Regions from separate parts of the Sphingorhabdus sp. genome, predicted to be linked through region 2. Evidence: predicted binding sites of a transcription regulator. Region 2 holds the regulator's gene; the other holds the start of a gene.
The links. The regulator LexA, encoded in region 2, represses DNA repair genes until DNA is damaged. The targets are predictions, from matches to a motif close to GTTCCNCNCTTGTTCT.

Region 1: uvrA (excinuclease ABC subunit UvrA) is a predicted target of LexA. The motif match lies at 1,528-1,543, and genes of this name have one in related genera.

Annotation. Positions count from the first base shown of each region.
Region 1 is NZ_CP050888.1:2,518,300-2,522,726, reverse strand. It holds gene HEQ18_RS12300 (2Fe-2S iron-sulfur cluster-binding protein) at 1-295, shown strand, start outside; gene HEQ18_RS12295 (NUDIX hydrolase) at 534-1,340, opposite strand; gene uvrA (excinuclease ABC subunit UvrA) at 1,554-4,427, shown strand, end outside.
Region 2 is NZ_CP050888.1:800,722-805,148, forward strand. It holds gene trpC (indole-3-glycerol phosphate synthase TrpC) at 1-67, shown strand, start outside; gene moaC (cyclic pyranopterin monophosphate synthase MoaC) at 60-527, shown strand; gene HEQ18_RS03870 (molybdopterin molybdotransferase MoeA) at 524-1,705, shown strand; gene HEQ18_RS03875 (PH domain-containing protein) at 1,840-2,253, shown strand; gene lexA (transcriptional repressor LexA) at 2,324-3,007, shown strand; gene HEQ18_RS03885 (ComEC/Rec2 family competence protein) at 3,001-4,427, opposite strand, start outside.

The DNA of each region.
Region 1 (4,427 bases), 950 kb from region 2:
ACGTAACGGCGAAGGTCGTGAAGTCGAAGCAGAAAACGGCCTGTCGCTCATGGAAGTGATCCGCGACAACGGTTTTGACGAATTGCTCGCTTTGTGCGGCGGCTGCTGCTCCTGCGCGACGTGCCATGTGCATATCGACCCTTCCTTTGCCGACCGCCTGCCAAAAATGAGTGCGGACGAAGACGACCTGCTCGACAGCACCGATCACCGCAACGAAACCTCGCGCCTGTCATGCCAGATTCCCGTCAGCGATGCGCTCGATGGCTTGATCGTGACGATCGCGCCTGAAGATTGATAACCCGCTGACGTAACTCCCCTCCCGCAGGCGGGAGGGGTTGGGGGTGGGCCTCTTCGCTGTTGCCCGCGTTACCTCCGTCACCCTGAACTTGTTTGACCGATGGTCACTTCGTTCCAGGGTCCATTTATCCATTCAAGCTCTGCGCGTGCTGCATGATAGACCCTGGAACGACAGTCACCGAAGGTGAAACAAGTTCAGGGTGACAACGCGTTTGATACAGGCGGAAAGGGAACACTCACCCCCGCATGGCGCTGCCGAGCGACTCCTCAAGCACAGGATAACCATGACCGTCGGGGATGCATAGCCAGCTTCCGTCCGCGCGCTTGTCGATATAAGTCAGCACCGTGGACACAGGATGTTCCGCCGCATGGGCGGCAGCGGCGTCAAAGTCACCGAACATCGCCAGCCGTTCCAAATTGCGCCGCGTGGGGAAGATGATCTTCACCTGGCCGTTGTCTGCTTTTTCCAAAACCTCCGCCGCCGTTGCCCAAAACAGCATCCGGTTCTCGGTCTGGTCAACAGTCGCGAGCGGCGTCGTGTTGCCCGCATCCACCAGATAGAAACGCGTGTCAAAAACGCGGCTGGCATTTTCAAAGGCGGGCGGCCGCCAGCGTGACCATAAAACAAGCTGTTCAAAATCCGGCGTCCAGCCAAAACGGTTGCAGACGGCCTGCAGGCTTTGCCCATCATGCAACGCTGCACGCGCTTCTATGCAATTGGCGGCATCCGAAACGCCAGACAACCCCAACGCAAGCCCGGCCTCCTCAATCGTTTCGCGGATCGCCGCAAGCCGTGCCGCAGCCTCATCCAACGGCAAAGGCGAACCCAACATCTGCGCATAATCGAAATCGGCAGGGTCAACCTTACCACCGGGAAACACCGCAGCGCCGCCGGCAAAGGCCATGGCCTTGATACGCTCCACCATCAACAATAACGGCGCGCCGCCATCGGGGTTCTGCTGAAAAATGACCATCGTGGCGGCAGGCGTCGCGACGGGAAGCGGTTCGCCGCTGATCGGGTGGTTGCGCGGTTCAGATTTCATAAGTTTACTCAAGCATGCTTTCGAACATGTTAGAAGCGGAAAATCAATCGACAGTCGTTACTGCGTCGCGGCTGATGTTGCTCCGACATGCCGCAAATGCGGAGCGACGCACGATACGGGAAAAGCCTAGCTTGAAATTCGATGAATTTTAGCCCACTTCCAAAACAACGCGCTTACTTGCGCTTTTAGAACAAATCTGGAACAAGCTATACTATGTCACTCACCCACATCAAGGTGCGCGGTGCGCGCGAGCATAATCTCAAGGGCATCGATATCGACCTGCCGCGCGACAAGCTCATCGTCATCACTGGGCTTTCGGGTTCCGGCAAGTCCAGCCTCGCGTTCGACACCATTTATGCCGAGGGGCAGCGCCGCTACGTCGAATCGCTGAGCGCATATGCCCGTCAGTTTCTGGAGATGATGCAGAAGCCGGATGTCGAGCATATTGAGGGGCTATCCCCTGCAATCTCCATCGAGCAGAAAACGACTAGCCGCAACCCGCGCTCGACAGTGGCGACCGTGACCGAGATTTACGATTATATGCGCCTGTTATGGGCGCGCGTTGGCGTGCCATATTCGCCCGCGACTGGCCTGCCGATCACCGCGCAGACCGTCAGCCAGATGGTCGACCGCGTGATGGCTTTGCCCAAAGGCACCCGCGCCTTCTTGCTCGCGCCCGTGGTGCAAGGCCGCAAGGGTGAATATCGTAAGGAACTCGCAGAATGGCAGCGTTCGGGTTACACCCGTGTGCGCATCGACGGCGAACTCTACGCGATTGAAGAAGCGCCCACGCTCGACAAAAAATACAAGCATGACATTGAGGTTGTGGTTGACCGTATCGTCGTCAAGGACGGCATCCAGCAACGGCTGGCCGAGAGCTTTGAGGCGGCGTTGAAGCTGGCCGATGGCTTGGCGTTTGTGGACCTGGCAGATATGACGGTGGCGGAATTGGGTGGCGGCGGTTCATTACTGCGCGAATCCCCCCTCCCCTTCAGGGGAGGGGCCGGGGGTGGGGTCTCTTCGCCGGATGCTCCATTTACCGATATACCCCACCCCAACCCCGTGGAGCCACTCGGACCAGTCTGGGGGACTGGTCTCTCCACGCCTGAAGGGGAGGGGCTTAAAGCCAAGATGAAGGGCACTGGCCTGCCCGCCAACCGCATTGTCTTCTCCGAAAAATTCGCCTGCCCCGTCTCTGGCTTCACCATCGCGGAAATCGCGCCGCGTCTCTTCTCGTTCAACGCCCCGCAAGGCGCGTGCCCCGATTGTGACGGCCTTGGCGAGCGGCAGGAATTTGACCCGCAATTGGTCGTCCCCAACGAACATCTATCCTTAAAAAAGGGCGCGATTGTGCCTTGGGCGAAGTCTAACCCGCCAAGCCCATATTATATGCAAGTGCTGTCCAGCCTGGCGAAGGCTTATGGCTTCAATCTGGATACCGCGTGGGAGGATCTGCTCCCCGAACAAAAGCTTATCATCCTCCACGGCACGGGCGGCATGGCGGTGGAGCTGACGTTCAAAGACGGGCGCAAGGAATATACCGTGCGCAAGGCGTTTGAGGGTGTCATTGGCAACCTCAACCGCCGCTTGCTGCAAACCGACAGCGCATGGATGCGCGAAGAATTGTCGAAATACCAAACGTCGCAACCGTGCGAAACCTGCCACGGCGCGCGTTTGAAGCCCGAGGCGCTGTCCGTCAAAATCGCGGGCGTCGACATCGCCACGCCCACCCGCATGAGCGTGGGTGACGCGCTCGTCTGGTTCGGCAGCGTCGATCAGACATTGACCAATCAGCAACAGCAAATTGCCAAGGCGATTCTGAAAGAAATCAACGAGCGGCTTGGCTTCCTCAACAATGTCGGGCTCGATTATCTCAACCTTGACCGCACCAGCGGCACCTTGTCCGGCGGCGAAAGCCAGCGTATCCGCTTGGCTAGCCAAATCGGCAGCGGCCTGTCGGGCGTGCTCTATGTGCTCGACGAACCCAGCATCGGCCTGCATCAGAAAGACAATGACCGCCTGCTCGCCACGCTGCGCCGCCTGCGCGATTTGGGTAACACTGTCATCGTCGTTGAACATGACGAAGACGCGATCCGCACCGCCGACTGGGTGGTGGACTTAGGGCCCGGCGCTGGCGTCCATGGCGGCACAGTCATGGCCGAAGGCACGTTGAAACAGATATTGAAATCGAAAGACAGCCTGACCGCCGCCTACCTCAACGGCACGCGGGAGATTGCGGTGCCCAAGACACGGCGCAAGGGCAATAAGAAGAAGGTGACCGTCCACAACGCCCGCGCCAACAACCTGAAAAACGTCACCGCGAGCATTCCGTTGGGCACGTTCACCTGCATCACCGGCGTATCGGGGTCGGGCAAGTCCAGCTTCACCATCGACACGCTCTACGCCTCGGCGGCACGGTCCTTAAATGGCGCGCGCGTTATTGCGGGCGCGCATGACAAGGTCACGGGCCTGGAACATTGCGACAAGGTGATCGACATCGACCAATCCCCCATTGGCCGCACGCCAAGGTCAAACCCGGCGACCTACACCGGCGCGTTCACCAACATCCGCGACTGGTTCGCGCAATTGCCCGAAAGCGCCGCACGCGGGTATAAGCCGGGGCGGTTCAGCTTCAACGTCAAGGGCGGGCGCTGCGAAACCTGCAGCGGCGACGGCCTGATCAAGATCGAGATGCACTTCCTGCCCGACGTCTATGTGACGTGCGAGGAATGTAACGGCAAACGCTACAACCGCGAAACGTTAGAGGTCAAATGGAAGGGCATGAGCATCGCCGACGTGCTCGACATGACGGTGGAGGACGCGGTGGAGGTGTTCAAGGCCGTCCCCCCGATCCGCGACAAAATGGCGATGCTGGCGGAGGTTGGCTTGGGCTATGTCAAGGTCGGGCAACAGGCCACGACCCTGTCGGGCGGCGAGGCGCAACGCGTCAAACTCGCCAAGGAACTCAGCCGCCGATCCACCGGCCAGACGCTCTATATCCTCGACGAGCCCACCACCGGCCTGCATTTCGAGGATGTCCGCAAATTATTGGAAGTCCTCCACCGCTTGGTCGAACAGGGCAACAGC
Region 2 (4,427 bases):
GGAAAGCTTGATGCGGCAGGACGATATTCAGGCCGCAACGCAAAGGCTTTTGACGGGTCATGGCTGATCTTACGCATTTGAACGCCGATGGCGGCGCACACATGGTCGATGTGTCGGCCAAGGCGGACAATGTGCGTGAGGCCGTGGCCGAGGGCCGGATATCCATGTCCACCGAAGCACTTGCGGCGATACGCGCTGGCAATATGAAAAAAGGCGATGTGTTGGGCACGGCGCGCATCGCTGGCATACTGGCGGCGAAGAAGACCAGCGACCTCATTCCTTTGTGTCACCCTTTGATGTTGTCCAAAATCAGCGTTGAATTTGAATATGAGGCCGCCGCCATTCGTGTCGAAGCGCGGGTGCGGTTAAACGGCCCGACGGGCGTGGAGATGGAGGCCTTGACCGCGGTCAGCGTCAGTTTGTTGACCCTTTATGACATGGCCAAGGCGCTCGACAAATCAATGATCATTTCGGACGTGCGCTTATTATCCAAAACAGGCGGCAAATCGGGCGACTATCGCGCATGATTTCGGTGGACGAAGCGCAAGCCAGATTGCTGGCGCTGGCCTCTCCTTTGCCCCCTGTTGAACGAGAGCTTATGCAGGCCGTGCGGCATTATGTGCATGCGCCGCTGATGGCGATGCGCACGCAACCTGCGGCGGACCTGTCGGCGATGGATGGCTATGCTATCGCCGTACAAGACTTTCCCGGCCCATGGCGCGTGATCGGCGAAAGCGCGGCGGGGCACCCTTTTGCAGGCGACCTGCAACGTGGCGAGGCTGTCCGCATTTTTACCGGCGCTTATGTGCCCGAAAACGCCGATAGCGTCCTGATTCAAGAAAATGCCGTGCGCGATGGCGATAGTTTGCGCACGACCGTTGATCGCGTGCCTTTGCCCGGGGCCAATATCCGCCGCCTTGGGGCCGATTTTCGCGCTGGTGACGTGGTGCTACCAAAGGGCACATATTTGGACGCAGGGGCAATATCCGTGGCGACGATGGCGGGGCATGGCAGGCTCATTGTGGGCGGCGTCCCGCGCATTGCGATTGCCGCCACGGGCGACGAATTGGTTCCCGCCGGGTCCGCCGCTGGCCCAGCGCAAATCCCGTGCTCCAACAGCCCAATGTTGCAAGCCATGCTCGATGGCCTTCCCTGTAATGTGTTTGACGCAGGGATATTGCGCGACGATTTGACGGCGCTTGAGACCGGCCTTTCGGCGCTGTCCAAACAAGTGGATATCATTGTCACCACTGGCGGCGCGTCGGTCGGCGACCATGATCTGGTGCAAAGCGCATTGTTGAATATCGGCGCGCAGATGGATTTCTGGAAAGTCGCGATGCGTCCGGGAAAACCGCTTATGGCTGGCAAAGTTGGCAACGCGGTCGTGCTCGGCTTACCCGGCAATCCGTCCTCTGCCTTCGTCACCGCATTTCTGTTCCTCTTGCCGCTTATCCGGCACATGGCGGGGTGCACTACGCCCCTGCCCGCTTTGTTTGAGGCGGCGACCGCGACCGACTTGCCAGCGGGCGGAGACCGCGCCGAGTATTTGCGCGCAACGGTCGAAGGCGGGGATATCACCCCGTTCATATCGCAGGATAGCGGGTTGGTTTCGCCGCTATCTCAAAGCAACGCGCTTATTATCCGCGATGTAAATTCACCTGCCACGCCCATTGGTGCGGTTGTTCAATATCATCGGTTGTTCTGACCACGACGCGCTTACAGTGCACAAATGTTCTTCAGGCTTGCTTAGTCTGCATACGTGTGCAAGTTTCAAGTTCACAAAAATTGACAAAGTATCATGAATTTGAGTACACACGAAATTTCGGAGGGGAATGCTTTATGGGAAGCTTTGTTGAAACCACGCTCGCACCGGGCGAGACTGTTAAGTATCAGGCTCGTGTAAGTGTGTGGTCTCTATGGTTTCTGATTTTATTAGGCGTTGCTACAATGTGGTTTGTGGTCGGATTTGTTTTTTTCCTGATAGCTTTTCTGAGATGGTGGAGCACTGAACTGGCGATCACAGACAAGAAAGTTGTCGCTAAATATGGCCTGATTAGCCGCCAAACCGTTGAAATACTCTTGCCCCGTGTTGAGAGCATTCAAGTCCAGCAAGGATTTATAGGCAGAATTTGCAACTTTGGGACCTTGGTAATGTCGGGCACGGGAACGGCACAAGCGCCCATTGTAGGCATTAGCAATCCGCTGATGTTCCGGCGAGTTCTCCTAAGCGTTCAAGAGGAATTTAAAAGCTAGGATGTTCTTGACATAACCGCTTTTGTTCTCTAATCGTTCCATTCATGTTCAACAGGATGGGACCCTGAATATGCTCACGGCAAAACAGCACGAACTGCTTATATTCATTAACCAACGATTGGATGAAAGTGGCATTTCCCCTTCGTTTGAGGAAATGAAAGAGGCGCTTGATCTGAAGAGTAAATCCGGGGTGCACCGTTTGATTGGTGCATTGGAAGAACGCGGCTTTATTCGGCGACTCGCCAACCGTGCGCGCGCGCTTGAAGTTATGAAAATGCCCGAAGGCGGGAATATGGGCGGTAACAATGTGGCCCGCTTTGCGCCTGTGAAGGAAAGCAAACCGCAAATTCAGATTCCTGTTGCCGCCAATGATGTCATGGAAATTCCCTTCCACGGCAAGATCGCCGCCGGTGTGCCGATTGAGGCACTGGAAGGCCAGAATTCATTATCGGTGCCGATGGCATTATTGGGTGCAGGTGAGCATTATGCGCTTGAGGTATCCGGCGACTCGATGATTGAGGCGGGGATATTGGATGGCGATTATGCCCTGATCCGTAAGGCAAACACGGCGCGCGATGGCGAAATTGTGGTGGCGTTGGTGCGCGGCGAGGAAGCGACATTGAAATATCTGCGCCGTGAAGGTCAGCAAATCCGCCTTGACCCCGCCAATGGCAGTTATGAGCCGCAATATTATGCGCCGCATGAGGTTGAGGTTCAGGGTAAGCTGGCCGGACTGTTGCGCCGATATCATTGATGGGATGCGTTCGCCGCGCGCGCGGCATGAGCGGCCTTCACCCAAGGCATATGGCGGTTGCTTTCGTTGGCCGTGACCACGCGTTGTGCATCCAGATAAAAGGCCAGACCGCCGCTTTGTTCAAGCAATCGGCGGTCCGCCTTTATCCATTTGGGGCGGCATGACTGGGGCAACCATCGGTCGCTGACGACAATGTCGACGCGTTTGCACGCTGCGGCCATTTCCATGGACGCAATGGGGGTGCGTGTTCTGGTTGCCAACAATGTCCATGATCGCTCTGCACCCGTCACGGTCATCACGCAATTGTCCAACGTGCATCGGACGCCGGGCCAATCCTCAATCGGCGTAGCTTTTGCAAAGCTTCCGGCTTTTTCAAAAATCATCCCGCGCACAAAATCACCCGCCCTTCCGCGCAGTAACGCGACCTCTCCGTCTGCACTGACCAAGGCCAGATGCTTGCCATCACCCGTCACCAGAATATCGGGGCGTGGTGCCGTCACCATTGCGATGATGCCGATCGCGCAAAGCGGAACGCCGCAATAGCGGACATTTGTGGTCAGCAAGCCAAATATCAACGCGCCAACAACGAAAGCAGCAAAGGCCCATATCGGCATCGCAGGCATCATCGTGACCGCGCCGGGCAGGCCACTGACGGAATGCGCCAGCGCCAAAATCGCGGCTATGCCCTGCCCTGCCAGCCACCAAAATGGCTGCCCCAAGCCAATCACGTCAAAAACCAGCGCCAATGCCTCCAACGGCATGATGATGAACGTCGTCATCGGGATGGCCACCACATTGGCCAAGGCACCGTAAAGCCCTGCCTTGTGAAAATGAAACAGGGCGATGGGGGTAAGGACAAGTTCAATGGCGACGCCGGTCAGGATGAGCGATCCGACCGCCCGCGCCGCCTTTCGCGCCAGGCTTTCGTCGCGCCGTTCGGTCAGCCGCCTTATGAACGGCAGATCATGCATGACAACAATGGTCGCAACGGCCGCAAAGCTGAGTTGAAAACTCGGACCCGCCATTGCCTCGGGCCAGAATATCAACACTATTAACGCACCAAAGGCCACCAACCGCAGCGTGAGCGCATCGCGCCCCAACGCCAGCGCAATCAAGATGAGGATCGCAGCGATGCACGATCGGACCGTTGGCACTTCGGCCCCCGTTAACAACGTATAGGCCAGCGCAGCTAAAGCTGCCGTTGCTGCGGCAATGACGGGTATGGGAACCCGCAATGCAAGCCATGACGACAAAGACAAAAGGCGGCTGACCGCGATGAAAACGAACCCGACCACCGCCGTCACATGCAGCCCGCTGATGGATAGAAGATGCGCCAAACCACTGTCCCGCATGGCTTGTGCATCGGCCTCGCTGATATGCCCCTGATCGCCGGTGACCAATGCTGCGCCTATTGCACCGC